DNA from 3 places in the Paenibacillus polymyxa M1 genome. Region 1 is predicted to be linked to each of the others. Evidence: riboswitches for the same ligand, from Rfam matches in the RefSeq annotation. Region 1 holds a riboswitch; each other region holds the start of a gene.
What was found. Region 1 has a riboswitch for cobalamin ahead of cobJ (precorrin-3B C(17)-methyltransferase). Riboswitches for the same ligand answer to the same signal wherever they lie in the genome.
Positions count from the first base shown of each region.

Region 1 (10,270 bases):
ACGCTCCTGCTCGTCACCACGTTCAAACTTGGACATGTAATACACATCCGTACCCGGAAAGCTGGCTCCCAAATTGCGGGCCATCTCGACTCCATGCTTCGTGATCGCCACAGCGGCAAATGGATTACTCACCAGGCTTCACTCCCTTCCGGTAGCCGTGGGTGAATGACTTATCATACAGCTTGGAACGATGTGCGTCCTTGTCCACCAGCCCCGGGTCGAGCGCCCAACCTGCCAAAATCATGGCATGCATCGTAATGCCCGCTGCGCGCAGATCGGCTGGCAATTGGGCAAGCGTCGTGCGCACGATCTTTTGGTCCGGCCAGGTTGCACGCTGCACAACTGCTACAGGCGTGTCCTCGCTCCAGCCAGCCGCCAGAAACTCAACGACTACCTTCTTCGCCAGCGTTGCACTCAGGAATAGCGCCACTGTACAGTGATGAGATGCCAGATCACGCAGTTTTTCTCGATCCGGTACAGGTGTACGGCCTTCGGCACGCGTCAGAATGACCGTCTGCGTCAAGTCAGGCACCGTTAGCTCTGCACCCAGCACTGCCGCAGAAGCAAAGACCGAGCTGACGCCCGGTACGATTTCGTAGGCTACTCCGCGCTGCTTCAGCAGCACCATTTGCTCCAAAATCGCACCGTATACTGCTGGATCACCTGTATGTACGCGGGCTACACTGCGCCCCGCCTGCACAGCCTCGCTCATAATCTCCACCTGCCGTTCCAGATCCATGCCTGAACTCTGCAGTACCTGCGCCTCCGGCTTGGCCGTAGCAATCAGCTCATCGTTCACAAGTGAATCCGTGTATAACACCACATCTGCCGTGCGCAGAATCCGTGAGCCTTTGACCGTAATCAACTCCGGGTCGCCAGGACCTGCTCCTACGATATATACTTTTGGCTCCAACGTCATTTGCTCACCACCATTAAACTCAAATATTCAAGTTCCTGTCCGCGCAGCTCACGGGCGTTACGCCATACCATTTCATAAGGTGAAGTGACTTTGGTAATGACAGATGCACGATCCCCGAGGTTGAGCTCGTCCAGTACATCCAAAATCAAATCCAGTACCTTGGCAACCTTGATAAATACAACCGTATCGTGATTCTCAATTGCCAGCTTCATCGCTTCCCGATCATCCGTAGCCGGAATAATACCGACCTGCTGATCTCCGTCTGCCAAAGGCAATTCCAGGGCTGCCGCTGCTCCCAATACAGAAGAGATGCCCGGAATAGATACAATCGGCACCTCGGGATGAAGATCCTTCATCAGACGCGCCAAGTGAATAAAGGTGCTGTACAGATTAGGGTCTCCCTCTGTGACAAAGGCTACATCCTTTCCTTGGCTCAGAGCCTCCCAGCAAGCAACCACCGTTTTGTTCCACTCCCGCTCCAGTACAACTGGGTCCTTGGTCATTGGAAAAATGAGTCCCAACATCTCCTTTTCCTCCGGGTTAACGTATAATTCCACAATCTCGTGAGCATACGATTTGCCTCCCCGGCGTTTCTTCGGATAAGCCACAACTGCACATTCCTGAATCATGCGGTACGCCTTGACCGTAATCAGCTCGGGATCACCCGGCCCCACACCTACGCCGTAAAGTGTTCCTGTTGCCGCCGTATTCATGCTGTCTCTCCCCCTCTTGATTTACCAGCTTACTCCCCTGCTGCTCCGTCAGCCACGTCCACCGACGGCTGCCCTGTAATGACATATATCGGATTGAGTCCATCAAAACGAGTCATATTCAAAATCGGCTTGCTACGCGCTGTTTGCAGCAACGTCACCGAGGTTTCGAGTCCTGCTGCTTGCATCGCCTTCATACCGTCATGCAGCGTCTCAATGGTTGCAGCATTCACTACAATTCGTCCATCCTTACGCAGACGCGAAGCACACAGACGAATCAGTTCTGCCAGTTCTCCTCCGCTCCCGCCAATAAACACGGCATCCGGGTCTGGCAGCTCGTCCAACCCGGCTGGCGCTTTGGCATGGATCACTGGAAAATCAGTACGGAACTTGATCTTGTTCGCTTCCACATTGGCCAAATCGCCTTCGTTCTTTTCAATGGCAAACACTTGCCCGTACTTGGCCAGCCGGGCACATTCCACAGCTACAGAACCTGAGCCTGCGCCGATGTCCCATACGATGCTCCGCTCGGTCAGTCGCAGCTCAGACAAGCTGAATACGCGCACTTCACGCTTCGTGATCAATCCTTTTTCCGGCTTGCGCTGGTGAAATTCCGCATCCTCGAAGCCAAATCCCCGGCGAATCGCTGGCACGTCTTCCCCCTTACGGCGGCGCAAAACAACCACGTTCAGGGGTTGGAAGGTTCCCTGCGCCATCTCTTCCAGCGTATAATGCCGATACGTCTCATCTGGTCCTCCCAAATGCTCGCCGACAAAGGCATCATATTCCGTCATGCCAAAATGCAACAGATAAGCGGCAACCGCGGCGGGATGATTGCGGTCATCCGTCAGCAGCGCGATCTTGTTCTGTCCATCGATCCGCTGCGCCAGTCCGGTCATCGGACGACCATGTACACTTTCCAAAACCGCATCCTGCCAGCTTTCACCGAGACGTGCAAACGCCAGTTGAACCGAGCTGAGATGAGGTAAAATATCCAGATGCTCAGCCCCCAGCTTGGCGGACAAATAGCCTGCAATGCCAAAAAAAAGCGGATCTCCTGACGCAAGCACGACAATATCCTTGTGCTCACGCAACCGTCCCAATTCTTCCACCACGGTGGATAAGCCGCTCTTTAATGTTCGTTTTTCTCCTGCGGCTGCCTCAAAAAAGGCTAGCTGGCGCTCGCCACCGACCAGCAGGTCGGCACGCTCAATTTGTTCCAGCGTCTCCTGCGACAGACCTGCCGTTCCATTTTCACCGATACCAATGACACGAATCACTCTACTCACCGACTCTCGCCCTCCCCAGCACGTTCCCTTTCATCGTTACCAGTACCATTTCTACGGTGATTCCACCACCTGCATGCTCCAGGCAATGCTGACACCCATAGGTACATAACTTTTCAAAAAAGCTCAGCGCATTCGCTTCGGTCATCATATCCGCTACCTGCGTAGCTGTATTCGCCTCAGCTACTGCCGTTGCAAGCGACTCGTCCACACCTGCCTCACGCGCAACCTCGGCTAAAAATCCAAAATCCACCGGAGCGCTCTTGGAATGAACCATCATGACGCCCTGAGCAACCTTCGACAGCTTGCCGGGCATACCGACGAGAATAATCTTTTTCATTCCCAATCGTTTTCCATGCTTGACTGCAAAGCCGACAAAGTCACCCATCTGAATAAAGGCTTCTTCCGTCAGCTGATCGTACATTTGCATTGCATATTTTTCACTGCTGCCGCCTGTGGTTAGGACAATTTCCTCGCAGTTCATCGCTTGTGCAACCGATATAGCCTGCACCACGCTGGCTTTATAAGCAGACGTGGAAAACGGAACAACCACACCGCGTGTACCTAGTATGGAAATACCACCAAGAATGCCAAGCCGTCCGTTCAGCGTCTTCTTGGCGATTTCTTCACCGTCCGGCACACTGATAACGACACGGACACCTTTGGCCGATCCGTGCTCCTCAAGCACGCCAGATACGGCTTCCGTAATCATCCGGCGCGGCACTGGATTGATCGCTGCTTCCCCGACAGGCACAGGCAGACCTGGCTTCGTTACCCGCCCTACTCCGACGCCGCCGTCCAGCTCAATACCCGGCTCCTCCCGCCAGCTAACAGAGGCGCTAATTCTCGCCTGATGCGTGGCATCCGGGTCATCGCCACCGTCCTTGATCGTCGTGCAGGAAGCTTCGTCCGCGTCCAACACAGGCTCGATCAGCTCAAACGCATGATCGAAGCCCGCGGGCAGCGATATCACCGCTTCCTTCGGCGGAATGCCCGTAATGAGCAGTTGTACCGCTCCTTTGGCTACTGCAGCCGCACAAGCCCCCGTCGTAAAGCCTGACCGCATCGGCTTGTCCGGCGCGGGAGCTTCACCACTTTTCATCCGTTTGGGCCTGTCGGCGGACGCCGCTTCCTTTTCCATGCCAATTCCTCCTTAACCTCTTCTGCTGATCATGCTCTAATTCATTTCATGATACAGCAAACGGACAACCGCATCTAGCGGACAGCCATTAAGGAGATCGCATTCAATGCCGCTACGACAATCGTACTTCCGCCCTTGCGTCCAATATTCGTAATGAACGGAATATCCAGCTTGCGCAGCTCATCCTTGGATTCTGCCGCCGATACAAAACCTACGGGCATACCAATTACCAGTCCGGGCTTAGCCGCTCCTTCTTTCACCAAACGAATCAGCTCTAGCAACGCTGTAGGCGCATTGCCAATCGCATAGATTCCACCTTCGCCCGCCTGAATCGCTTTGCGCATGGAAATAATGGCGCGTGTCGTGTTCAGCCTTTTGGCTTCTTCCATCACGTCCGGGTCAGATATGTACACATGAACATCCCCGCCAAATTGACGGATGCGATCCTTGCTCAGCCCCGCCTGAATCATCTGCACATCTGCCACCACCGGCTGCCCTGCGCGAATAGCTGCAATTCCGGCTTCAATGGCTTTCGGATGAAATACCATGCTGCGGCCCAACTCAAAATCAGCAGATGCATGAATGACACGCTGTACAACAGGATATTGCTCTGCTGTAAATGGATGCTCTCCCAATTCCTCTGTGATCATCGCAAAGCTTTTACCCTCAATCTCCTGCGGCTGTACCGTTAGCGGTTTAAAATCTGTTTTAAAGTCCATGGTATCGACCACTCCCTTATGGAAAATTAGTTTAGGAAAAATAACTGCTCGTGTATTGAAACAACAGATATTTCTATTAAAACACGTATTTTAAGATGACTATATTTTAGATACATGCCAGCAGTCGTTCTGGATTAACTGCACCTGTAGGAACTTGACTCAACTCAAATTGAAATCTTCCCAGTTGCTGTGCGCAGTACATCAATTACTCCGTCGAAATGATCAAATACCGTTCCAAATTCCACTTCCGGTCTGGAAATTAAAATGACGTGGATACCCAGGTCCAGAGCAGATTGAACCTTCTCATCCACTGCTCCTGTGCGTCCGCTTTCCTTGGTGACCATTACGGTCGTACCAAAGTGCTTGTACAATGCTTCGTTCAGCTCACGGGAAAAGGGTCCCTGCATAGCAATAATATTTTTTTGCTCCATCCCCAGTTCGCCACATTTCTCCATATTGTCCAGACGCGGCAGCATACGTGCAACCAGACGAATCTCCGGATCTCCGAGTAAATGCTTGGTGAACGTGCCAAGCGTCTTACTGCCCGTCGTAAGCATGACAGAGCCTTTGAGTTGCTTCGCTTCTAATGCCGCTTCTTCATAGGAAGGAACGATATGGAGCAACGGATGATTGTCATACACTAGTCCCGTCCGCTCGTAGCGGATATAAGGAACCCCCGACTCGCGAGCGGCTGCCATCGCATTCGCATGTGCTTCCTCTGCAAAAGGATGACTGGCATCAACAACAGCCTGTATCCCCTTCTCCCGAATCATTGCACCCATTTCGTCGGCTGTCATTCGGCCTGTACGCACGTCCAGTCCTGCTTCGGACAAGCTGGCCGCCGCGCTTTCGGTTACGACCGAAGTCAATACATTAAAGCCAATGTCACGAATTTGCAGCGCCAATTCCCGTGCATCGCTCGTTCCACACAGCATGAAAATCATGAGCCATTCACCTGCCCGGTTACGTTCACTACAGACGGCGTATGTGAATGATCGTGATCATGGTCATTATGGCTGTGAGCATGGACATGATCGTGAGCGTGGTGATGTGTATGGTGCTCGTGATGATGATCATGCTCATGTGCATGGTGATCATGATCGTGATGATGGTCGTGGTCGTTATCGTGATCATGCTGGTGATGGTGGTCGTGGTCATGGTCGTGGTGATGATGGTGATGCTCCTGAGCTTCCAGACGGAACTGGCAGTTATCACAATTAGCCGTAACCTTACCGAACAAGCCTTCATTAGCTCGCTCCAGCACCAGCTCAACCAATTGAGGATGGAAGCCAAAATATCCGCCCATTTCCACTTGTAATGCAGGGTGAGCCTCAGCAAATTCCTGGGTCATTTCTTCGATGCGCTTAATCAGCACCCCAGTGAACAGAAAATACGGAAGCACGATAATCTTTTTGGCCCCCAATCGTACACAACGCTCCAATCCATCGGGAAAAGAAGGCTGCGTCACACCGATAAAGCTGCTTTCTATCCATGTATAAGAAAGCTTCTCCCACAGCATACGGGTGATTTTGAAAAAGTCACTGTTCGCATCTGGATCGCTACTTCCGCGTCCTAATACAAGTACCGCTGTCTCTTCGTTGGATACCTCGGCAGATGCCTCCACCGTGCTATGCATCCCCGCTGGAACGGCAACCGGACGGGTCTCTTTCAAGCGGTCCAGCAGTATGCTAACGATTTTCTCGTGAACGCCAATCGGGCGTCCGTATACAAATTCCACCTGCGGATATTTTGCCTTTGCCCGATCAATAGCCATCGGGATATCAATTTTGGCGTGCACTGCTGCGAACAAAATAATCGGAATAAGAACGACACGTGTCGCCCCTTTCTCCACACACGCCTGTACTCCTTCGGCAATACTAGGGCGTGCCAACTCTAGGAAACAGGTCTCTACACACGTACCTGGCGCCCGATCTGCCACCGCCTGTGCAAATTCCAGCAGTTCCTGATTACCCTCTGGGTCCCGACTTCCATGTCCAACCAACAATATTGCATCCACTGCTGTTTGTTCCTCCTCATTTATAGGGATAGTCTACATACGCCCTATTTTATATATATGCTTGTATCCGGTTCATCAAGCCTACCAACCGACTAATCACCACAAACCGCGTTCACTTCTACTGTTGCCGGTGCATCTTCATGCCGGAAACCCGCAACGATGCCTACACGTTTGAAAAACTTATGAAAACGCTCGTTCGGATGCCCTTTTTCCTTGTATTCAGCGATAATACTCTCCACGATGTCCGTAATCTGATCACCCGGAATTCCTTCCGCTACGGACTGAGCGGCATGAGCATTACGGCCGAATTTTTTGCCGCCGAGGAAAAGATCATATCCTCCCTTGCGGTAGACAATTCCGATATCCTCCAGTACCGCTCCATAGCAGGCCATGCCGCATCCGTTCAAAGCAATGCTCGTTTCCTTGGGTGCCTGTAATCCGCCGAGTACAACCTGTAGGTGCTCAGCCACAGGCACTGCGTCATCCTTCTCCATATTGCAGAAGTCGCATGCCTTGACCTTAAACACATCGCCGATCGGCATGACAATGAATTGTTCATCCCGCAACTGTCCGACCAGTTCCTCGGGGTCTAGGCACGGCACGCGCAGCACAATCTGATGATCTGGCGTGTATTCCAGCTCGCCGTCATCACCCGCTACCTCGGCGAGCAGTGCCATCTGCCGAGCAGTGAACTTCTTGTTTCCCACGCCCGGGGAAACCCCCACTTCAAACAGCGCTGGCTTGCCAAAGCCGCCTGGTGCCTTCCCAGCCGCAGCTCCTGCTCCGGCCCCTGCTGCCGTTCCAACGGCGCTCTGGGCGGTAGGCGCTTGCCCGCTCCAGCGAGCGTTGGCTTCGCCTGGCAGCTTGCCGCCAACAGCAAGGCGACCGAGCGCCTCTGCTGCCAGCGATGCTGGGGCCGCTCCGGTTTGCTTCGCAGGCGTCACCTGTACAGCAGCCATCGCTTGCGGACGTGCTTGCGTCGCAACCGCAGCACCGCTCGCGGAAGGCTCAGTAGGCGCAGTCAGAGTTCCGCCTCCCTGCGGTGCACTCAGCGCGCGATCCTCTTGCGCGCCCAGCGACCACGGCTCCGCTTCCGTGCGAAGCCGCTGATGCGGTTTGAGCACCTGTTCGGTCGCGTCCAGCGTGTATTTACGCTGATAGCCGCGTGGAGTCACGATTAAGCCGTCATACACTGTCGTCGAGGAATTGCCGATGATTACGGTCGTCAGCATCCCGATATCATGGTTCAGCATATCTTCCAGCGTCGTCACAATAACCTGCTGACGTTCACGATAAGCACTCTTCACCAGCCCAACCGGAGTCTGCGGATCACGGTAACGAAGCAAAATGGACTGCGTCTCCACAATCTGGCGGGTACGCCGACCACTACGCGGGTTGTATAATGCAATCACAAAATCAGCCGAAGCCGCAGCTTCTACACGCTTCACGATTGTTTCCCACGGGGTCAGATGATCACTCAAACTGATCGTGCAAGCATCATGCATAACTGGCGCTCCCAATAACGAAGCACAGGATTGAATAGCCGAGATCCCCGGCACAACTTCCACCTCAACCCCGTCCTCGCGACGCCAGCCTTTTTGCATCAGCACTTCGTACACTAGCCCTGCCATGCCATAGACCCCAGCATCTCCACTGGAAATGACGGCTACCTTCTTGCCCATCTCTGCTTGGCGAACCGCCTCCTGCGCACGGCTTACTTCCTCTGTCATCCCTGTGCGTACAATCTCCTGTCCGTTCAACAAGGGACAGATCAAATCAACGTAGGTATTGTAGCCGATAATGACCTCACTTTCGGCCAGCGCATCCAATGCACGTTTTGTGATATGTTCCATATCTCCTGGTCCAAATCCAATCACTAGCAATTTTCCTAATGGGCTCATCGTGCTCCTCCTATCATCCTTTTCAGGGCAGCTATACTATCTATTTCAATAATTTGTGGCATCCTGTAACTCGAAAAAACCCCATCCTGCCCGGATGGGGTTCCTATGTACGTATCTCTCTCATCAGACGAAACAGCGTAAGAGGACAGTCTTGTCTTCCTCCAGCCTGCCGTTGTTTTCCATCTGTTTTGTTTGCGCTTCAAACGCTGCTGCACGTTCATATCCACGCAAACCTGTAACCAACATGGAAAAAGCAACGTGTGCCTGATTTCCTGATTTCGTACACCCATCCTCTCCGCGAAGGTTAACGGTGCATACAGATCAAGGTAGGTCTCCTGGCTTGGCATCAACGGATTCTTTCGTCTTCCCCGTTTTGTACGAGTGACCATTTAAAAGAATCCTCTTCCTTACAGTGGCGGGACCGCTCGGGACTTGCACCCGATTCCCTGTTACCCTTTGCTCAACCGCAAAGGCACCTTGTCTGTCCGCTATTTGATTATGGGTCTTATCATAACCTTGCCTCAATCAGTTGTGCAAGCACGAAAAAAGCTTTATTTCAAGTTCTCTGCCTTATTTTTCAGCATATGCAGCAATTCATCCGGGTCCGCAGAGATACTCAGTAGTGCTGGATGATCAGCTCCGGTAAACCCTTCCTGCACGCTATGACGTACCATTTCTATCAACGGGTCAAAATATCCATTCACATTCAGCAGCCCAATGGGCTTGCGATGTATGCCGATTTGCGCCCAGCACAATACCTCGAACAACTCCTCAAAGGTTCCCAAGCCACCCGGAAGGGCTATAAACGCATCGGCCATCTCACTCATCGCCGCTTTACGTTCATGCATGCTTGCTACCTCAATAAACTCGGTAACTCCCTGATGAATGATCTCTGCATCGAATAACAGGGTGGGCATAATGCCGGTGACCTGACCGTCACCCGCCAGCAGTTCATCCGCTACTTTACCCATCAGCCCCCTGCTGGAGCCACCATAAATTAGACGGATATGCTGGCGAGCCATAGCTTCACCCAGCTTGCCTGCGGCCTCAACATATACCGATGAATGTCCAGGTCTGGACCCTGCAAATACACAAATAGAATTCATAAACGTCTCAGCTCCTGTCCTCAATATCATGCATCGAAACTTATTCATTATATTAGATAAATATTTTCGCTATAACAAAAAACTTTGTCGATGCATGTCCAACAAAAAAAGATAAAGACCTCGAAGGCCCTTATCTCTATTTTACTCTGTATTCGTAAATATAAGTTCATTTTAGCTTACTGCATTATCATTTCTAGCTCATTTCAAATGACCGTTCACGCTCTTCAGACCACAGCCATTCACCGAATCACTATGTTCAAAATATTTGCCCAGCTCCACCATCATCGCACCCATGCGCTCTTCAGTTGGAAACACGACTCGTTCAATCCCTTCTTCCAAAATGGATTGTGCGGTCACCTTGCCTACCGAAACAGCAATTACATCTTCACGAAAAGCTTCCAGTAAATCCTCAAATCGATTTTGCCCTCTCGCATATTGGGCCAAGAACCGGATTTGTGGGCCACTCGTGAA
Region 1 covers NC_017542.1:5,456,499-5,466,768, forward strand. Annotated here, with positions in the region: gene PPM_RS24520 (cobalt-precorrin 5A hydrolase) at 1-132, opposite strand, end outside; gene cobM (precorrin-4 C(11)-methyltransferase) at 125-919, opposite strand; gene cobI (precorrin-2 C(20)-methyltransferase) at 916-1,632, opposite strand; gene PPM_RS24535 (bifunctional cobalt-precorrin-7 (C(5))-methyltransferase/cobalt-precorrin-6B (C(15))-methyltransferase) at 1,662-2,918, opposite strand; gene PPM_RS24540 (cobalt-precorrin-5B (C(1))-methyltransferase) at 2,911-4,056, opposite strand; gene PPM_RS24545 (precorrin-8X methylmutase) at 4,131-4,775, opposite strand; gene cobK (precorrin-6A reductase) at 4,940-5,719, opposite strand; gene PPM_RS24555 (sirohydrochlorin chelatase) at 5,716-6,792, opposite strand; gene cobJ (precorrin-3B C(17)-methyltransferase) at 6,885-8,693, opposite strand; cobalamin riboswitch at 9,001-9,188, opposite strand; gene PPM_RS24570 (TIGR00730 family Rossman fold protein) at 9,245-9,799, opposite strand; gene PPM_RS24575 (uroporphyrinogen-III synthase) at 9,998-10,270, opposite strand, start outside.

Region 2 (10,270 bases), 230 kb from region 1:
AATACACCTAACGGGATGCTCACAACGATGGATAGTGCCATGCTGCTTAATGCCAGCTCAACAGTGGCAGGCAATCGAGCCTTCACCTCATCCCACACTGGCTTGTTGGTCAGATACGAAGTACCAAAATCCAACCGACTGATTCTTTGAATTGTATGCATATACTGTGTCAGCAATGGCTGATCCAGTCCGAACTCATGTCTTTTCTGCTCCAGAACTTCCGGGGTAGGATAAATATGAGCAGCCGTCAAATAAGCTTCAGCCGGATCAACCGGTGAAATGTGAATGAGTGCAAAGGTAACGAGGGTGGCAAAGAGAACAATAGGAATGACCGCTACCATTCGCTTCCCGATATAGCTAATCATAAGTTGTCCTCCTATCCTATAAATTAACGTTACCTCACCGTTTCAGTTGCTTTCCAATTTCAATTCCCTCAAATGGATTCTCATCCCGATTAGCTGGGAAAACAAAGTTAGTAATTTTTTTCTGATACACTGCCGTTTTCTTAATATACGAAATAGGCACAATGGCAGATTGCTCTTGGAGCGTCTTCAAAATCGAAGCATACAGTTCTTGACGCTTGGTTTCATCTGTCGATGAGAGCGCTTCGTGTACTTGCTGATCCAGATCCTTCTTCATGGGAAGGGCGCTCAGCACCTCAGAAATTCCGAAGCTCTTCTTGGCAATAACATTAATAAAGGAATGCGGATCATAAGGCGCACCATAGTTGTACCAGAAATACAGATCAAACTGGTTGGATCTAAGCCGCTTGATTTGAACCGTCAGCTCCAGTCCGGTCAGATTCACTTTGACACCCAGCTCTCCCCATTCGGCCTGAATGGTTTCAGCCATCGCCTTTTGGATCGGATCGGTCTTGTCGAAAATCAGCTCAAAATCCATCTGTTGTCCGTCTTTCTCCCGTACTGTGCCGCCTGCGGGCAGCTTCCAGCCAGCCTCATCCAACAATGCTTTGGATTTTTCCACATCATAGCCTATTGGCTGTAAGTCCACATTTGTATATGGGTAGTTTTTGGATAAAACCGTATCCGCTGTTTCCTCCAGCCCTGAGGTTACGCCTTCCACCATCGCCTGCTTGTTAAATCCATGCTGGAGTGCCAGACGTACCCGAAGGTCTGCCAGCTTGGGATTGGACGAGTTGAGCAACAGGCTTCTTGTGCCAACAGGCTCGGACAGCGTAGTAACATACTGATTCGTGTCGCGAAGCTGTTTGAAAGCATCCAGGCTAATAACACCCTCTCCATAAATCAGATCCAGGTCGCCTTTTTCAAAGGCCATTACACGTGTTTCACCATCGGGAATAATTTTGACCGTAATTTTGTCCACCTTCGGTGCAGTACCCCAATAATTCGGATTACGCTTAAAGGTTGCATACTCATCCTGCTTGTATTCATCCAGCATCCAAGGTCCTGTACCTACAGGTTTCTTAATTCCTTTGGACGTATCACCATCATCCGGGAACCCGGCTTCACCCAAAAAACGGAACGGGCGAACGACAGACAGATCTTGAAGAACCGGGTAGTATGGCTCTTTGAGCGTCATTCGGAATGTACTGTCATCTACAGCTTCAGTTTTGTCGAGAACGCCTACTATACCAAGCCAGCTATGCGTTTTCTCATTTTTCATAATAGCGTCAAAGTTCTTTTTGACAATCGCTGCATTAAATAGCGTTCCATCGGAAAATTTCACACCTTTACGCAGCTTAAACGTATATGTCTTGCCGTCCTTGGATATGGTCCAAGATTCAGCCAAAGCAGGCTCCAGCTTGCCTCCTTGCTTGTAGCTGACTAACGGCTCATAAATCATGGATTGTGCAAAAAGTTGGGAAGGGTTGTATACGTGAGGATTCATTGTACCAATGTCCCGTGGCCACGATAGCGTGATCGACTTTTCATTGGCAGCTCCGTTAGTAGAGGTGGATGCAGGTGTGTTCTCCTGCTTCGCGCAGCCCAGAATAACGGATAATAAGAGGAGTGTCACCAACATAAGGGTGGCAGTCTTGCGGTGTCGAACGGACATCAATGTATTTCCCCTTTTCTATATATGTGATAATGATTATCATAATCATATTTAGAATAGGTACCACATTATATTTTGTCAACAATATTCGGCAAGCAGAGCTATTATTTATTTTGAATTTTTATAATATTGAATTTATGGATTAATCCGCCAATGTTTGAAATAGGGCACGCGTGTATTCATGCTTCAATAGTTCTTCATCCCAATCCTCAAATATTTCCACGATCTCTCCCTGAACCATGACGGCAACACGATCACAGAACGTACGGGTGGACTGAAGATCATGAGTGATAAAAAGATAGGACAGCTGGCGTTCGAGTTGCATTCTTTTGAGCATGTCTAGCACGGAAGACTGGGTTGTCGTATCCAGATTGGCGACCGATTCATCGAACAGGATGATTTCTGGTTCAACCGCCAACGCCCGAGCAATGCACACCCGCTGTTTTTGTCCACCGCTTAGCTGTGCAGGGTATTTTCCCAGACTGTCAGCCTCCAACCCTACCGATTCCAGTAAGGAAAGGCAGATATCCAGCGCCCTTACCTTTCGCTTAGGAAAATAGTTACGGATCGGCTCCATCAAAATATCTTGAATGGTCATACGGGGATGCAGTGAAGAGGCCGAGTCCTGCGCAACCAACTGGATTCGTTTGTACAGATGAATATCCTTCATCCTTCTAGTATGTATGGGCCGGTGATCCAGCCAGATTTCCCCCGAGGTCAACGACTCCAGCCCCAGAATACACTGTGCCAGCGTACTTTTGCCACTTCCGCTTTCTCCAACCAATCCAAGGCATTCTCCCTGTCGTAATTCCAGACTCACTTTCTGTATAGCCTGCTGCTCACTCTGTCTCGTGTTGAACCAGCCTTTTCTCCGTCTGCGGACAGGGTAAGCTTTGGTGACGTTCTTCAATTCCAGTATCACGGTTGCATCCTTCCTTCCGGGGTCATCTCCAGCACCCGATCTGCTATGCGGCTTATCCCCTGACGATCATGTGAAATTAACAAAATCGTGAGATCGAAATCTTCCCTCAACTGTAGAAGCAAGGCCAGAACCTTGTCGCGGTTAATAACATCCAGCGCTGTAGTAGGCTCGTCGGCAATAAAGAGGCGCGGACCAGAGCTTAACATTGCAGCCAGCAGTACCCTTTGGCACATACCTCCGCTTAGTTCAAAAGGATATGATGACAGAATATGCTCAGGATCGGCAAAACCGACCTTGCGGAGCAGAGAACACAAATAGGATTCCTGCCCTGGAATAGTACGGCCTCCAGCCAGCTCTGTGACACGATTTAGCATCAGCCGCATCCGTGACAGCACACCCTGGGGCTGCGATGCAGTGTGGGACGGGGCAGCATCAGCTTGCCCCAGCTCCTTCTGGGCGCGCATCAGGCGCCCCCCGTTCAGTCTAAGCGTATCCGTCAGCTGGGCACGGACGGTACGGATCGGATTCAGCCCGCTCAGCGATTGCTGAATGAGCAGGGCAATTTCCCCACGGCGCAGTCTTTGCCAGCGCTGTTCATGGAACGGGATAATGTCTTCCCCGTTATAGTAGATGCACCCTTGCGTAACACCAACACCTGGGTCCAGCATACCCGCGATTGCGTGTGCGGTCAGGCTTTTGCCGCATCCACTTGGCCCAGTCAAGGCTACAATTTCCCCTGGGTAGACGGAAAAGTTCACATCCCGTAATAGCGGTTTGCTTTCGCTTCCGCTGGCTCTTACACCTGTACGGCAAATCTCCAAATGTTCCACGTGTAACAACGGTTTTTGCATGTATGCTTGCTCTATCGTGTCCTTTCGCCCCGTGACTGGTCGCTCCCCCACTATTTTGCCGCCTCCTTTTCCGAAAAATGATCACCCAGAAGCTGGCAGGCAAGCACAAATAGCATAATCGCCAAACCCGGGAAGATCATAACATGCGGAGCCACCTGAAAATACGAGGTTGCATCATGCAGCATCACACCCCACTCTGGCTTGGGCGGCTGTACACCCAGTCCAAGAAAGGAGAGCCCAGCGATCATTAACACCACGCGTCCGATATCCCATACCGTATAAACCAACAATTGCGGCCATACTTGTGGCAATACATAACGCCTTAGTATGCGCACGTGTGAATTACCGAACAAACGGGCATACCGTACATAGTCCTCCTGGCAAGCTTTTTGAACCAAACTACGGATATAGCGGACATAGCCCGCCCACCGTACCGCAATAATCGCTAGAGTCATGTTGACGAAACCCGGCCCCAAAATACCCACAATCGCTACCGTTAAAATAATATCAGGAAAAGCCAGTACGCCGTCGATTCCCCGCATAATCAACTGATCCACGCGCCCTCGCACATAACCAATGAGCAAGCCTGTGGGCAGACTGATACACAGCGTAGCTACCGTAATCGCACAAGCGATTAGCACACTCGTCCGAATCCCGTAAATGAGCCGTGACAGCACATCCCGACCCAGATGATCCGTACCAAAAGGATATTTCCGACTGGGTGGTGCCAAACGGTTCAGAAGATCCACATGCAGAGGATCATGAGGGGCGGCCCATGGAGCCAGCAATCCGAGCAGCACGATCAGGCCAAACAGTGCGCCCCCTGTCAGCAAGCTTCCTCTAAAGGAAAGCCGTATCTTTTTCATTTTCAGCTTCCCCCTTAACGCAAACGCAGCCTTGGATCTATCACCGTCTGGACCACATCCACCAAACACTGAACACCTACAATTAAAAATGCAGCAAACATAACATATCCCTGAATCACCGGGTAATCCCGCTGCGTAATTGCATCTATAAAATACTTGCCCAACCCTGGCCATGAAAAAATGGTCTCTACGATGACGTTACCTGCCAGCATAAATGATAGATTCGTACCTAACAGCGTAACCATTGGCAGAACGGCATGTTTAAATAGCTCAAAAAAGAGAATATGCATACGGGAAAAACCGCGAGCCCTCGCTGCCTTCACAAAATTGCGGTCACTCAGCTCCAGCATTTGAGCGCGCAATACACGAGCTTGCACCGTTCCCAATCCTGCACCAAGCGTCAGCGCTGGGAGTACTAAATGTGTCCAGTCCTCCCTTCCCATGGATGGGAGCCAGCCCAAGCGAACGGAAAATAGATAGATTAGCAGAAAACCAAGCCAAAAAGAAGGGATCGACGATCCTAGCAAAGCGAACAGCCTGCCCAGACGATCTAGTGGACCGCTGACTTTTAGCGAGGCAGCCAGGCCCATCCCAAGCGTAAGCACCGTCATGACGGCAAAGCCCGCCAAAGCTAGCTCCACCGTAGCGGGTAGTCTGCTCCACAGTTCGTTTAGCACCGACTCCTTGGACACATATGAGGTTCCCCAATGTCCCGTGAACACATCCCGCAGCCAGTTCATATATTGAATATGAAGCGGCTCATTCAAGCCCAGTTCGTTTCGCAGCGCGGTCAGCGCCTCCCCAGAAGCAGGAACATTATGCGCGGTGAGCAAAATGAGGGCAGGGTCACCAGGGGCCAGCCTCATCAGTACAAAAGTCAGCGTGGATACAACGAATACAATGATGGGCAGCTGCGCCACACGTTCCAGTATAAAACGAATCATAGGATACGTAGCTCGTTATTCCGCAATATCAGATTGCGCTGTAATGTAGTAATACTCGATCGGATGCGGCGTAAAGCCCTCTACCCCTTTTTTCACGCCAAACACATTGTCAGGGTGTACAATGAACGACTGCGGCAAGTCTGTATTGATGATATCCAGCGCTTGCAGTGTTACCGCATTACGCTGTGCGGTATCCTTTGCCAACTTCAGGCTGTTAAGAATATCCTCCAGCGGTTTGGAAGCATAACGGCTTACATTAGCTTCACTTGTAGAGGAGTAGAACATGTCCATAAAATACTGCGGTTCCCCTGTATGGGCCGTGAGCATGCTGTACATAGCAAAATCCCAATCGTTTTTGGTCAACGCCTCGTCGATATTTTCCACCTTGCGAATTTTGACCTGGATTCCCTCATTCAGCAACTGGCTCTGAATAACCTCAGCCATGACGGATAGCTCCGGACGCTGAGGGAAGGTCAGCAGCGTAACCTCGAATGGCTTGCCCTGCTTGGACCATGTGCCTTGGGCATCCTTTTGCCAGCCATCCTTCGTCAACAACTGCTCTGCCGTTCCGTTCAATGCTTTGCGCTCAATCTTACCGAAGGGAAGGATACTCGGAAACGGGCTGCTTGCCTCCGTACCGAAGCCCCTCATGACGGCGCTCACAATGGATGCGCGCGGAATCAGACTGTCCACCACCTTACGGTTGGTCGCATCCTTGAACACAGGCGATTCCATGTTGTACACAATCATATGGGTACGCAAGGACGGAGCCGACAGCACTTGTAGCTTGTCGTTCTTTTTTAATACCCCTGCGTTATCTACCGGAATATCCGTCGCTACATCTACCTCACCGGATTGCAACGCCATCAGGCGCGAATTACCGTCCGTAATGAATTTCATCGTTGCTTCAGCCAGTCGTGCCTTTTCGCCCCAATATCCGTCATAACGCTCTACGACCAAGGATTGATCCTTGTTAAAGGCTTTGATTTTAAAAGCACCTGTCATTGCAGGGTAGCTCTGCTCATCTTTCATGGATTCCACATCCAGCACGATTGTTGACGGATCAGCCAGATTGGATGCCAGCGCTGCATTCGGTTGGTTTGTCGTAATTTTCAACGTCAGCGGGCCATTTACATCAATGGACTTCACATCCAGTAAATCCTTCGCCAGGTGACTTTTCTCGATAGAGCGCAGCAAAGATGCTTTTACGCTTACTGCATCCATACTCTTTCCATCATGAAAAGTGACCTTATCCTGCAAGCTGAACGTCCACACGTTAGGACTGTCGTGCTTCCATTCCTTGGCTAGCCAAGCCACAGGCTCCAACTTTTCATTCAAACGAATGAGTGTCTCACCGGCACCGGAACGCATCACATCCCAGCTATTGTCTCCATGCGGATCGACGCCTGACGGTTTCCACGTATACGCCATCACCAGCTTTTTACCTGCTGGAGTCTGTTGTGCAGGCGTATTCTCACCCTTGCCTGAGCTATCCTCCGTCTTCGTGGCTGTGCCGCATCCCGAAAGAGCCATAACTGCCATCAGCAGCAGCAATCCTGTACATATGAACCATGAACGCCTATTACGATTGCCTATCATCCCACATGTCCTCCTCTATCTTGTAAAATATCGTATAAACCTAACGCAAAACGCGAAAAAAGCATTCCCAACCACTTGACCAGCAGTCAGAAATGCTTTCATTATAAAATGTCAAAACTCACCTCAAAGCCAACTCCAAAAACATAGAAGGGATCAGATCGGTTTCAGACATTCCGTATGCAGCACGCCTAACCACCTCCCCAGCATCCCGTGGGTCTGACAGTGATGTCAAAACAGGCAGGTCTCCTGACTCCAGGCTTATCTTTCAGGCCTTCCCGGTTCCTCACAGTTCCAGTGGCTATTCTGAAAGCTCCAGCAGTACCCTGCTGATGCCTGTTTACAGTGGCGGGTCCGTGTCGGAATCTACCGAACTTCCCTTTTAAGTGAACACGCTCAACAACTATCTACATCGTCTCAACAAAACCTCGTATATAGAGTTGTCCGGCTCACACCTGTTTTCTTCCTTTATTCCTTTTTATTACGAATTAGGATTATCTTATTTTGTTGCTACTGGCTTGTCAACAAATGCAGCGTAATATTTTAAATTTGAATGATACGATGAGAATCAAGGCTGTGACTATTCATTGCATGCACGCAATTCACGTGCTAAAATTAGGTATAGAGATATCCACCGTATCCGTATACTAAAAAGAGCCTTCGCCGCGCCAACGGCAAAGACTCCTAGGATTTGAAAGGCTGTGGATCACCACGGCGCGCTAAATGCTTAGCTAAACCCACCGTTAGGCGCCTAACCTAATCAAGCGGTGGGTTTTCGCTTGTTCCGAAATTTCCGACGCAGCCAGCGATAAAGTTTACGAATACTAAACACCAGGCTTAGTAACGTAACCATCCAACGCAACACATCGTAGCACGACACAAGTGTGACCATCGGCTTCACCCCCTTTCGGGAAGCTGCGCCATGGTCCGAAAACATCCACCACTATAATCCGCTCTGGGTAACCCCATGCCAAACAGCCGGAAAAGAGGCTACGTCCTCTTTCCGGCTGTTTTTATCTATTTCCTATTCATCAAACCTTCTGTGGAACCTCCGAGACATTTACGCCTTTGACCGATTCACCCTGTTTTCTTGCCAAAACGATGTTCAAGACAATTGCCGTAATCGAGCCCGATACAATACCATTTTGCAGCAGCATTTTGGCAAAGCTAGGCAGTTGGTCAAACATTTGCGGCAGAACAGCTGAGCCTAGGCCTACAGCAATACTGCATGCTGCGATCAGCAGATTGCTTTCCTTCCGCAGATCTACTTCTGACAAAATAGACATACCTGATGCAGCAACCGAGCCAAACATGACGATCATTGCCCCGCCCAGCACAGCGTTAGGAATCACTGTCGTCAAGGCAGCCAGCTTAGGCAGCAAACCGAGAACGACCATGATGCCGCCCGCAGCAAAAATAACGTTACGCGATTTGACGCGAGTTAGCGAGATCAGACCCACATTTTGCGAGAAGGCCGTGTAAGGGAACGCATTAAAAATACCGCCCAGCATAATCGCAAGCCCCTCCGAACGAAGTCCATTGACGATTTGCTTTTGTTCCACCTTCTGATCAATCGCTTTACCTACTGCCAGATAAACCCCCGTAGACTCGACCATGCTGACAATATTGACGATAATCATCGTGCATACCGCCATAATGCTGAATTCTGGCTTACCAAAATAAAACGGCTGCGCAATACTCACCCATGAAGCATCCGCTACGGGAGCAAAGTGCACCATTCCCATCACATAGGCGACTACAGTACCTGCGAACAGACCAATAAGTACGGAAATCGAGCGTAAAAAGCCCTTAGCTACTCGATTGACAAGCAGAATAACCAGTAGTGTAACCAGTGCCAGCAGCAAATTACGCGGCTGTCCAAAATCCGCGCTGCCCTGACCACCCGCTACATTGTTCATCGCCACCGGAATAAGGGATAGACCGATAATCGTAACGACCGAGCCGGTAACCACTGTTGGGAAAAAGCGTAACAGTTTGCCATATAGCGGTGCCGCAAGCACCACAAATATACCGGACAAAATGATGGCACCGTACGCTGTCGCCAGATTTGAGGTCGAAGCAATTGCGATAATGGGTCCTACTGCCGTAAACGTACAGCCCAAAATGACAGGCAATCTACTTCCAAAAAAGCGTGTGCCCATAATCTGTAATAATGTAGCAATCCCGCAAGTGAATAAATCAGCAGCCACTAGATAGGCCATCTGGGCTGGCGTCAGGTGAAGTGCTCCCCCTACAATCAGAGGAACAGCAATGGCTCCGGCGTACATCGCCATGACATGCTGGAAGCCCAGCGCAAATAATTTTTGTTTACTTAACATCCCACATTCTCCTTAACGGGAGGAATCACCATGCCAGCTTCCTCTATAAAATGGACTTCGCCCGGTGCCATGGAAGCGATACGCGCAAGAGAACGTACGGCAATGCCCCTTTGCTCCAACAACCCGCGGCCTTCCTGAAAGCTCTTTTCAATTACACAGCCGACTCCGGCCAGTTCCGCTCCTGCTTCCTTCACAATATCCGTAAGTCCGACCAAAGCTGCACCAGTAGCCAAGAAATCATCCACGATCAGTACATGGTCGCTAGCATCGAGATATTTTTGGGAAATGCTCACCTGATAGGTTTCCTGCCGAGTGAATGAATGAACCTCTGCGAAGTATACCTGTTCATTCAGCGTGATCGCCTTCTTCTTCTTCGCATAAATGAACGGTACCCCCAAGGCAATAGCAGTAGCCATCGCAAATTGAATACCACTAGCTTCAATGGTAAGTACCTTGGTAATCGGAGCATTGCCGAACAGGCGTGCGAACTCCTTGCCAATCTCCAATGCTAGTGCTGTATCCACCTGATGATTCAAAAATGAATCTACCTTTAACACCGTATCGGATAAAATCTGTCCCTCTTGACGAATACGTTCTTCCAAAGCTTTCATTATGCGAATATCGCTCCTCTGTACTTTAAATAGAATAAAACCTGCTAAAACCAAAAAAGGACAAGCTCCCTTGAGTCGTTTCTCAAGTGAAGCCTGTCCTTGGG
Region 2 covers NC_017542.1:5,690,080-5,700,349, forward strand. Annotated here, with positions in the region: gene nikB (nickel ABC transporter permease subunit NikB) at 1-365, opposite strand, end outside; gene nikA (nickel ABC transporter substrate-binding protein) at 400-2,037, opposite strand; gene PPM_RS25560 (ABC transporter ATP-binding protein) at 2,180-2,959, opposite strand; gene PPM_RS25565 (ATP-binding cassette domain-containing protein) at 2,956-3,861, opposite strand; gene nikC (nickel transporter permease) at 3,861-4,676, opposite strand; gene nikB (nickel ABC transporter permease) at 4,691-5,620, opposite strand; gene PPM_RS25580 (ABC transporter substrate-binding protein) at 5,636-7,219, opposite strand; cobalamin riboswitch at 7,438-7,642, opposite strand; gene PPM_RS25585 (nucleobase:cation symporter-2 family protein) at 8,248-9,555, opposite strand; gene PPM_RS25590 (xanthine phosphoribosyltransferase) at 9,549-10,166, opposite strand.
Region 2: it holds a riboswitch for cobalamin, as region 1 does, so the genes downstream of both, PPM_RS25580 (ABC transporter substrate-binding protein) here and cobJ (precorrin-3B C(17)-methyltransferase) in region 1, are expected to answer to the same signal.

Region 3 (10,270 bases), 1.9 Mb from region 1:
CTTTCTGGTCATTAATGAGAGTATCATCAATATCAATGGCAATTAATTTATACATATCGGTATCTCTCCTTTATCTCTATCATGGGGCAATATTAAAATTGTATCTTATAATATTCAAAATGACAATATTGCATTGAAAAAGGGACGCCGCCCATAAGAGCCTGTCCCCTTATAACCACTGAAGTATTGGCTTGAAACCATGGGAAAAAGTAACGCTTAGTCTTCCAAAAATACAAGTCCAACAAAGTCGTCCAGCTCAATATTACCAAAGTAATGCTTCAAATCGAGAGAGGATAAGGCTTGACGGACCTCACCTTCATCATAACGCTTGCCGCGCAGGATATTTTCAATATCAGCGACATCACCTACACCGAAGAAATCCCCGTAAATTTTAATATCACGGATGTAGCCTTCCTTCAGATCCATGCGGATATCTATAATACCGACCGGGAATTTACGTGTGTGCTTGATATTGCTCTCGGGGGATAGACCGTAGTTCCAATCCCACGATTGATAGCGCTCTTTGGAGATTTCATGGATTTTAGCCCAATCCGCATCGGTGAGCTTATATTGAGGCACCTGATCCAATTCTGAGCCAAAGATGGACCGCAGCAGTTCCTCGCGAAATTGTTCTATGGTCATCTCACGGTCCATCAGTTCGCTGATGTTAGCCACGCGACTACGGACGGATTTTGTGCTTTTGGATTTGAATTTTTCGGGATTGGCGTGCAACGATGCAGCCACATTGTCCAGATTCAAATTGAACATCAATGTACCATGGCTGAACATACGTCCACGTGTAGCAAATTGAGCGTTTCCTGAAATTTTACGTTCTCCGACTTGCAGATCGTTGCGTCCTGTCATTTCGGCTTCTACTCCCATTTGGCGGAGGGCGTCAATCACAGGTTGCGTAAATTTGAGGAAATTATGGAAGGACTCCCCATTATCCTTGGTAATGAAGCTGAAATTTAAGTTACCGAGATCATGATATACAGCCCCGCCGCCGGACAGGCGACGAACAACTTGAATATTGTTGTCTCTCACAAACTCAGCGTTGATTTCTTCAACGGTGTTTTGATGCTTGCCTATAATAATAGAAGGCTGATTAATGTAAAACAGCAGGTAGCTGTCGTCCAGCGGTAGATGCTTGAGCGCGTATTCCTCAATAGCAAGATTAATGGCTGGATCGTGTATGCCCTGGTTGTCGATGAACAGCATGTCCATTCCTCCGTATATAAACTGTGTAATTTATGTGTGCCTCCCTCTATTGTAACCCAAGTGAGCCATGTACAAAAGCTCATTTGCATTGACGGGACGCAAAAAGCAGCCTCATAATGGATCTAAATGATTGGAAACGGCCGGAAAGGATGAGAGGCAATGATAGAGGTTTACGGTCATGGCGGGGACAGGGAGACGGCTGCCGCGACATTTGGTGGAGCTGCTGCGGATTTTGTGGATTTTAGTGCGAATATTAATCCGCTCGGTCCGCCACCGGAGGTGCTTGAGGCGCTGCAAAGCTCATTGGACACGGTGATTCGCTATCCAGACCCTGGACACCGCCATTTTAAAAATATGCTGGCACGGCGGCTGCAGGTTCCACCGGAGGCTTTGAGCATCGGTAACGGCGCGGCTGAAAGCATGGCGCTCTTGCTATTAGGGCTGGCACCCAAGCGTGTGGGTACAGTGGAGCCGTGTTTTTCGGAATATGCCGAGCTGGCTGGCAAATTCGGAGCCGAGATCCATCGGGTATACGGGAAGGCTTCGCTTCAATGGAAGGCAGACGTGGAGGACATCCTTCAGCTCATGGAGCAGGTAGATGTATTGTTCCTTGGGCAGCCGAATAATCCAAACGGTGTGCAATATGGTGAGCAGGAGCTATATGAACTGGCAGAGGCGGCTGGCAGAACGGGTACCGTGTTAGTGGTGGATGAAGCCTTTATTGATTTTATCCCACTGGAACGGCAAATCTCATTATTGCCTGTGCTGGAACGCTATCCTCATGTGATTTTGATCCGATCGATGACCAAATTTTATGCCATTCCTGGCTTACGATTGGGCTATGCGATTGCTCATCCGGACTATATCCGGCAAATGACGGCCAAACAGGTGACCTGGAGCGTTAATGGACTGGCGTTGCTGGCTGGAGAGGCGTGTCTGAGAAGTGGGCAAGCTTATGAGCGCCGCACACAGGAACTGATTGCTACGGAGCGCAGTCGCTTACTGGCTGCCTTGGCGGAATGGGGCTGTGGTGTCGTTCCCGGCGAAGCCAATTACGTGCTAGCAAGGGCGCCGGGAACGTGGAGTGCATCGGCTATTCAGCAGGCGCTTGGACAACGCGGGATTCTTATACGTAGCTGTGCCATGTATCCTGGACTGTCAGCGAGCCATTTTCGAATTGCGGTTAAGGACGCCGAAGCCAACAATATGCTGCTGTCTGCACTGAGTGAAGTGCTGGAGGAGGAGCGGCGTGATCGTTAGCTTGGTTATCATGGCAGCCTATCTGCTGGACAGGCTAATCGGTGATCCGAGATGGTTGCCGCATCCAGTCATCGGGATGGGACATGCCATTTCAGCATTGGAAAAAGCGATTCGCCGTAAGGTCCGCAGTGACCGAGGACTGAAACGTGCGGGCATACTGCTTCCATTTATTGTGGCTGGGGGTTCCTTTGTGCTTGCCTGGGGGCTGTTGCGTGTGCTTGCCTGGATTCACCCGTGGTTGTCTGTCGTTGTAGAAATTGTTCTGATTGCAACTACGATTGCTTCCAAAGGTCTAAAGGACGCAGGGATGGCAGTATACCGAGCGTTGCAGGCGAATGACCTGACTGGGGCACGTCGGGAGCTAGGCATGATTGTCGGAAGGGATACGCAGCAGCTTGACGAGCCCGAAATTGTGCGCGGTACCGTCGAAACGGTCGCTGAAAATATCGTGGACGCCATTATTTCCCCGCTTTTTTATGCCCTGATCGGGGGAGCACCCTTGGCACTGGCATATCGTGCCGTAAACACGCTCGATTCAATGGTTGGCTACAAAAATGAAAAGTACCTGCATTTAGGCTGGGCCTCGGCACGGCTGGATGATGTAGCTAACTACATTCCGGCTCGCATGACAGCAGTTATGCTAGTGATAGCGTCGTGGTTGTATCGGCTGGATGCTGCAAGAAGCTGGCGGACAATCAAGCGGGATGCCCGTCTGCATCCAAGCCCAAATAGCGGATTTCCCGAATCAGCGGTGGCAGGTGCCCTAGGGATTCGTCTCGGTGGCTATAATGTGTATCACGGCATACGCTCCTTTCGGGCATATATGGGCGAAGGGATACGACCGCTGGAGTCGAAGGATATCCGGCATACGATCCGGCTGATGTTCGCCGTATCCACTATGTTTGTAGGGTTATGTTTGATGGGAGCTGCAGGGTGTTTTGCCTTGGGATGGATGCAGTGAGGAGTGACACGATTTTGAAACAAGATACAGAAGGAAAAAGAGTGCGAGAAAGTGCACCAAGTCCGAACTCACAACAGGTTAGTAAGCCGAATGATGCTAAAGAAGATCTGCAGTGGGACATGGAGCTCGTGCTAGTTCGTCATGGCACGACCTTATGGAATAAGGAACATCGATATCTGGGACATGCCGACTTGGGTTTGCTGTCGGGAGCAGAGCAGGAGTTAAAGACTTTACAGAAAAAATTGCAGGGACATTCCTTTGCTCGAATCTATTGCAGCGACTTGATGCGATGTCGCCAGACCTTGCAGATCATTTTGCCGGAGTCAGCATTGACGTCTGAATGTTCCCTCTCTGCTATGCCTCCTATCATGGAACCACATCTGCGAGAACTTCACTTTGGTGAGTGGGATGGAAAAACGTATGACATGCTTAAGGATGTGGCGTTGTATCGCGCTTGGATTGATGAGCCGCAACAATTCACCCCACCTGGAGGAGAGCCTTGGATTCATTTTGTGAATCGTCTGCGTGAATTCCTAGACTCTCTGTTTGCGTGGCGCATTGCTTTGGAAGTTCAGCCAATGGAGTCGAATGCTGCGCCGTCCTCTGTTTTGATTGTCACGCATGGTGGTGTAATTCGTCAGTTGGCTTGTATGCTTATGCCTGGCCATGATTTTTGGAGTCTGAATCCGAAGCCGGGAGAAGCATTTAGGATTCAGTTAAGGTTGACAGGACCGCACAATTGTATAGCAAGATTGCTTTCTCATTAGGTTAAACAAGGCGAATAAAGCGACTGCTTGGGTTGTAAGCTAACTCTTTTTAACCTATAATCATCAAGTAAAAGAACGGCTTGACTACCACTACATCAAATATCCAGCAGACGAGGTCGGCGCTATGTGAGGAACTTGCTTTCCTTTATTGCGCTGTTAAAAGGGAAGTCGGTGTGAGTCCGACGCGGTCCCGCCACTGTAAATGGAAACATGCTCATTAGCCCTGTTTTATGTGCCGCCAAGCATATGAAAGAATATCAGGACATGCATTTTCCATAAGTCAGGATACCTGCCCGTCCGCCTGTCACCATAATCCTTCGAGGAAAGGATGACGTGTTCGCAGTGACTGTCCATGCGGAAAGAAGCTGCCCGCCTGCGCACGATCTGTGCTAACGTGACCCCTGTGTCCTGATATGAGGATGCGGGGGTTTTTGATAGGAAAAGAAGGCTGGAATGAGAAAATATCGGATGAAGTTCAAGTAACGCTCTTAACGATTTTTGTATGAAAGGGTGCAAATCATGGCAGGAAAAAAAATAAAGGTATGGACTACAGGTCTATTGGCGCTGATATTGGCAGTTGGGCTGAGTGCATGTGGCGCGAATGGAAAAAATGCACAAAATAAAGAGGGCCAAGCTTCTTCACAGCAGCCGGGACAGACCGTAACCGCACAAGTGCCTCCGGGCAAAACGGTTTACCCGCTAACGCTTAAGGATGCAACAGGACAGGAATTTACATTTAAAAAAGCACCGGATAAGATCGTTTCCGTCTCCCCGGCAGAAACCGAGGCGCTGTTCGCTATCGGACTGGATAAGGAAATTGTTGGTGTATCCGACTACTCTGATTACCCGGAGGCAGCTACGAAAAAGCCTAAAATGGGCGGTATTATGAAACCGAACGAAGAGGCGATCATTGCTGCGAACCCGGAAGTTGTTTTTGCAGGGATTTCACTTAGTGAACAGGCTACGACTAAGCTGCGTGACATGGGAATTATGATTTTTAAAACTGAACCGAAAACAGTTGAAGATGTCATAGCTAACATCGAATTGTATGGGAAAATCACCGATCATCAGAAAGAAGCGAGAGCGGTGACTGACAAGATGAGAGCAGATGTAGCAGAAGTGAAAGAAGGAGTTAAAAATATCGGCAAAGGGCAGAAGCTGCGGGTATACGTCGAGTTTTCACCAGGCTGGACAGTGGGTAAAGGCGAGTTTATGGACGAGCTGATTACATTAGCAGGTGGTGAAAATGTAGGTGCTACGCAGAAGGGGTGGTACCAAATCAGTGAGGAAAATATTATAGCTGCAAACCCTGACGTGATTTTGTACAGTAAAAGTGTGAAGGACGACAAAACAGGCCAGACCCTCGGAGATATCATTAAAGCTCGCAGTGGATGGGATCAAATATCGGCTGTTCGTAACCATCGTGTATTTGCCGTGGATGATAATTTGATCAGTCGTCCGGGGCCACGCGTAACGGAAGGGCTCAAGGAAGTGGCTAAGGGCGTGTACCCTGAAATTTTCAAATGAACCGTAGACTGATCGGTTTTGGGGGGACAGGTCTTGTCTTGCTGCTGCTGACGCTGCTACTCTGTCTTGGCATCGGCTCGGTCAGTCTTCCGGTCAGCCAGATCACAGGTATTTTGATCAACCACCTACCGTGGTTAGGTGATACGTTTACACCGGATTGGAATACATCCTCAGAGCAGATCATTTTGAAGGTCAGATTGCCACGGGTGTTACTGGGAATGTTGGTTGGAGCAGCGCTGGCGCTGGCGGGAGCCGGATTTCAGGGTGTGTTGCGTAATCCCTTGGCTGATCCGTATACCCTTGGGGTATCCTCGGGAGCTTCGGTCGGAGCAGCAGTACTGATTTATTGGGGGCTTCAATTTTCATTTGTGGGTATATGGACGCTTCCGCTAGTTGCATTTATAACCGGCATGCTGACGCTGTGGATGGTGTTGACGTTGGCGCGTGAAGGTGGGAAAATTCCGACCCAAAGCCTCATTTTATCAGGTGTGGTGATGCAATTTTTTGGGGGAGCCATTGTTTCTTTTCTGGCAGCCATGTCGAAGGAAACAGTCAATGAAATATTGTACTGGACGATGGGAAGTCTCAGTCTGCGAGGTTGGTCATATACGGGAATTCTTTTACCTTACGTGATCGTTGGGCTGGTGTTTCTATGGAACCGGGCACGGGTGCTGAATATTCTGGCTTTGGGAGAACGTCAAGCGGCTCATATGGGGGTTCATGTAGATGCGACGAAGCTATCTGTCCTGATCATATCTACCTTGCTGACAGCTGCCGCTGTCTCGGTATGTGGAGTCATTGGCTTTGTTGGACTTGTTGTGCCTCATATCATTCGTCTGATGGCAGGTCCCGATTACCGGATGATTGTTCCGTTATCTGCACTGGGTGGAGCTATTTTTATGGCTTGGGCAGATACGGCGGCTCGCACGTTGTTGGCCCCAATGGAAATTCCTCTGGGCGTTATGACGGCCTTTGTTGGGGCACCATTCTTCGCGTATCTCCTGTACCGGAACAAGAAGCTACGCAGGGGGGATCTGTTGTGACCAAACAAAGTGAATTACAGAAGGTGTATGATCGGGCGCTAGAGGTAGCAGGCCTGACCCGTGCTTATGGAAAGTTCCATGTGTTGAAGAATATTAGCTGGAACGTAGACGAAGGAGCTTGGTGGGGGATCATTGGTCCGAATGGGAGTGGAAAATCGACGTTGCTGCATCTGCTTTCTGGCGTAGATCAGCCGACTTCTGGAAGTGTTCATATCTATGGTAAAAAGGTCGGTAGCTACAGCAGAAAAGAGCTTTCTCAACTTGTAGCCGTACTCCAGCAGGAGGGAATTCCTCCAGTGGGATACACCGTCAGGGAAGTTATAGAAATGGGACGGTTTCCTCATCAGGACTGGCTAGGCAGGGAAAAGGGAGTTGATGTGGAGGCGATTACGGATCGGGTCCTAGCGCGATTGAGTCTAACTTCACTGGCCGACAGAACATTGGACCGCTTGAGTGGGGGACAGCGACAGCGTGTAGCATTAGCAAAGGTGATGGTACAGGAGCCACAGGTATTGCTGCTGGACGAACCTACGACTTATCTGGATTTGCGCTATCAGCTTGAATTTATGGAGTTGCTGGCAGAATGGCGCCAAGAAACGGGCGTGACAATCATTGCTGTCCTGCATGATCTTAATTTGGCGGCACAGTTTTGCGATAATTTGCTTGTACTTAAGGATGGAATGGTTGAAGGATTGGGTACTTCATCGGATTTGCTAACAGAGGACCGGATTCGTCGTGTATATGGTGTTGAGCCTGTGATGCTTCCGCATCCCGATAGCGGTGTGCCGCAGCTCTTGCTGCGCAGAAGCGCTGCGTCTACAGCAGACCAATAGGAGATTGGGAACATACTAAAAAAAGAGCAGGGAGTGGAAGATATGAACGACAAGCTGCGTCAGCTGATCGATAGCATTGCCCAGCCGGATGGAGTGGCGGCTTCGGCAGCTTCAGCACATTTGGACCAATTAACGAAGCCACCTGGAAGTCTTGGAAAGCTGGAGAGTTTGGCCATCCAGTTAGCAGGAATTACTGGCGTGGATAAGCCTGAATTTGATCGTAAAACGGTGATGGTCATGGCTGCGGATCATGGTGTGTGTGAAGAGGGAGTTAGCGCCTTTCCAGCTGAGGTTACGCAGCAAATGCTGTATAACATGCTGTCAGGCGGCGCAGCAATTAATGTGCTGGCACGTCATGCGGGCGCTGATGTCCAGGTAGTAGATGTTGGCGTGAATGCGGATGTCTCTCACCCGAGTTTGGTGAATCGTAAGGTGCGCATGGGCACTTCGAATATGGCTAAAGGGCCAGCCATGCTGCGTACGGAAGCGGAACAAGCAGTTTTGGCCGGAGCTGAAGCTGTAGCAGAAGCGGTTAAAGGTGGCACACGGCTATTCGTTACCGGAGAGCTGGGCATCGGGAATACGACAGCCAGCGCTGCGGTCGTGTGTGCGCTCACCGGGCTTGAGCCGGAAGTTATCGTAGGCCGGGGGACAGGTGTAGATTCGGCGGGACTTACCCGTAAAATAGCCGTTGTCTGCCGCGCATTGGAGGTGAATCAGCCGGATGCCAATGACGCGCTTGACGTGCTGACCAAGGTCGGCGGTCTGGAGATTGCCGCCCTGGCAGGCGTCATCCTCGGCGCAGCCGCACATCGCTGTCCAGTGGTGCTGGACGGCTTTATTTCCGGCGCGGCTGCTCTCGCTGCACGCGCAATTGCGCCTGCAAGCGCGGCGTACATGCTTGCTTCGCACGCCTCGGACGAGCGCGGACACGCGGCGGTGCTTCGCCAGCTCAAGCTGGAGCCCATGCTCCATCTGGACATGCGGCTCGGGGAGGGCACGGGCGGTGCGCTGAGCTTGCACCTGATTGATGCGGCGTGCCGCATTATGCGCGAAATGGCGACCTTTGCCGATGCAGGCGTATCGGACGGTCAGGGAGCCGCGCAGCGATGAAGGCGCTCGTGACCGGCGGGGCACGCAGCGGAAAAAGCGGCTTTGCCGAGCGATTATGCATGGCGCGCGCGCCGCGCGCCTGCTACATTGCAACGGCCCAAGCCTATGATGTGGAGATGAAGGAGCGCATCGCCCTTCATCGGCTCCAGCGCGATTCTGCCGGGTATGACTGGCAGACGCTGGAGGAAGCGCAGGCGCTGCCGGAGCTGCTGCGAAAGCTTGGCGGTGCTCAAGCGTCGCAGCCTGCGCCTATGGTGCTGGTCGACTGCCTGACCCTGTGGCTGTCGAACGTACTGCTGGCCGCAGGCGAGGACGGTGAAACTGCCGCCAGAGCCGCCATGGATGAACTGGCGGCAGCTGTGGAGCAGTATCCGGGATCGCTCGTCATCGTAACCAATGAGGTCGGTGACGGTATTGTACCAGAGTATCCGCTTGGAAGGCTGTACCGGGATTTGAGCGGAGTTATGAATCAGCGGATTGCCCGTCTTTGTGATGAAGTTTTTTTAGTAACGGCGGGTATCCCCGTAGAACTTAAACAGTTGGAATATAAGCTATGAGCAGTGAACGTCAGGCTGTTGCTGCGGCTTTTCAATTTTTATCCCGTCTACCGGTCAAGGCGGAGCTGGATTTTTCCCCGGAGTTGCTGAAACGCAGTACAAGTTATTATCCGCTGGTTGGATTGGTTATTGCCATTATCGTTTGGAGCTTTGCGGCGCTTACGGCTATGGTTCTGCCACCAGTGCCATGTGCGATTCTTACCCTTGCTGTCTGGGTGTGGTTGACGGGCGGACTGCATCTGGACGGGTGGATGGATGCGGCTGATGCCTTGTTTAGCTACAGGTCCCGTGAACGGATGCTGGAAATTATGAAGGATAGCCGTGTAGGAGCAATGGGTGTTATTGCTTGTGTACTGCTACTCATGCTCAAGGCTTCTTTGTTGTATACCGTGCTGGTTGAGCGAAATGCGTCCGGCTTGCTGATACTTCCGATGGTTTGGAGCCGTTGGTTTATGGTACATGCGATGAGGCGCTGGCCTAAAGCCCGTAACGATGATGGGCTGGCGGCGCGTTTTGCTGATATGAATGGTAAACGTGTCGGACTGGCCGTATTCTGGGCAGTATTAGTGACGCTATGCGCTGCTGTAGGGCAATATATATTTGCAGGTTTAGCTACAGTAACAGAGGAAGCAGGGGGCCTATCGTTAGCAGGGGCATACTTACAGATGCATCTTTCGAATTCTGGGTCTTTTCCAATCTGGCTAGGATTTGCATTGCTTCCGCTTTTGGCCTACGGAGCTGGAACCTTTGTTGCAAACCGTATTAACCCTCGCCTTGGGGGACTTACGGGGGATATATACGGAGCTTTGAACGAATTGCTGGAGACGGTTTTGTTGCTGTTTATTGTCATTTTGTACGGGTTGTGACCCAATTTGAAATGAATTCGTTAAAGGGGAAGAGGCAATTGTCAACTTTCGAACCGTCCCGCACGAACCCGGCAGCTATATTGATGCTTCAAGGAACAGCGTCGGATGTGGGCAAAAGCGTAGTA
Region 3 covers NC_017542.1:1,514,811-1,525,080, forward strand. Annotated here, with positions in the region: gene PPM_RS06600 (Cof-type HAD-IIB family hydrolase) at 1-55, opposite strand, end outside; gene PPM_RS06605 (lipoate--protein ligase) at 217-1,218, opposite strand; gene cobD (threonine-phosphate decarboxylase CobD) at 1,378-2,478, shown strand; gene cbiB (adenosylcobinamide-phosphate synthase CbiB) at 2,468-3,439, shown strand; gene PPM_RS06620 (histidine phosphatase family protein) at 3,454-4,206, shown strand; cobalamin riboswitch at 4,307-4,518, shown strand; gene PPM_RS06625 (ABC transporter substrate-binding protein) at 4,726-5,733, shown strand; gene PPM_RS06630 (FecCD family ABC transporter permease) at 5,730-6,776, shown strand; gene PPM_RS06635 (ABC transporter ATP-binding protein) at 6,773-7,609, shown strand; gene cobT (nicotinate-nucleotide--dimethylbenzimidazole phosphoribosyltransferase) at 7,652-8,722, shown strand; gene cobU (bifunctional adenosylcobinamide kinase/adenosylcobinamide-phosphate guanylyltransferase) at 8,719-9,279, shown strand; gene cobS (adenosylcobinamide-GDP ribazoletransferase) at 9,276-10,145, shown strand; gene PPM_RS06655 (cobyric acid synthase) at 10,184-10,270, shown strand, end outside.
Region 3: it holds a riboswitch for cobalamin, as region 1 does, so the genes downstream of both, PPM_RS06625 (ABC transporter substrate-binding protein) here and cobJ (precorrin-3B C(17)-methyltransferase) in region 1, are expected to answer to the same signal.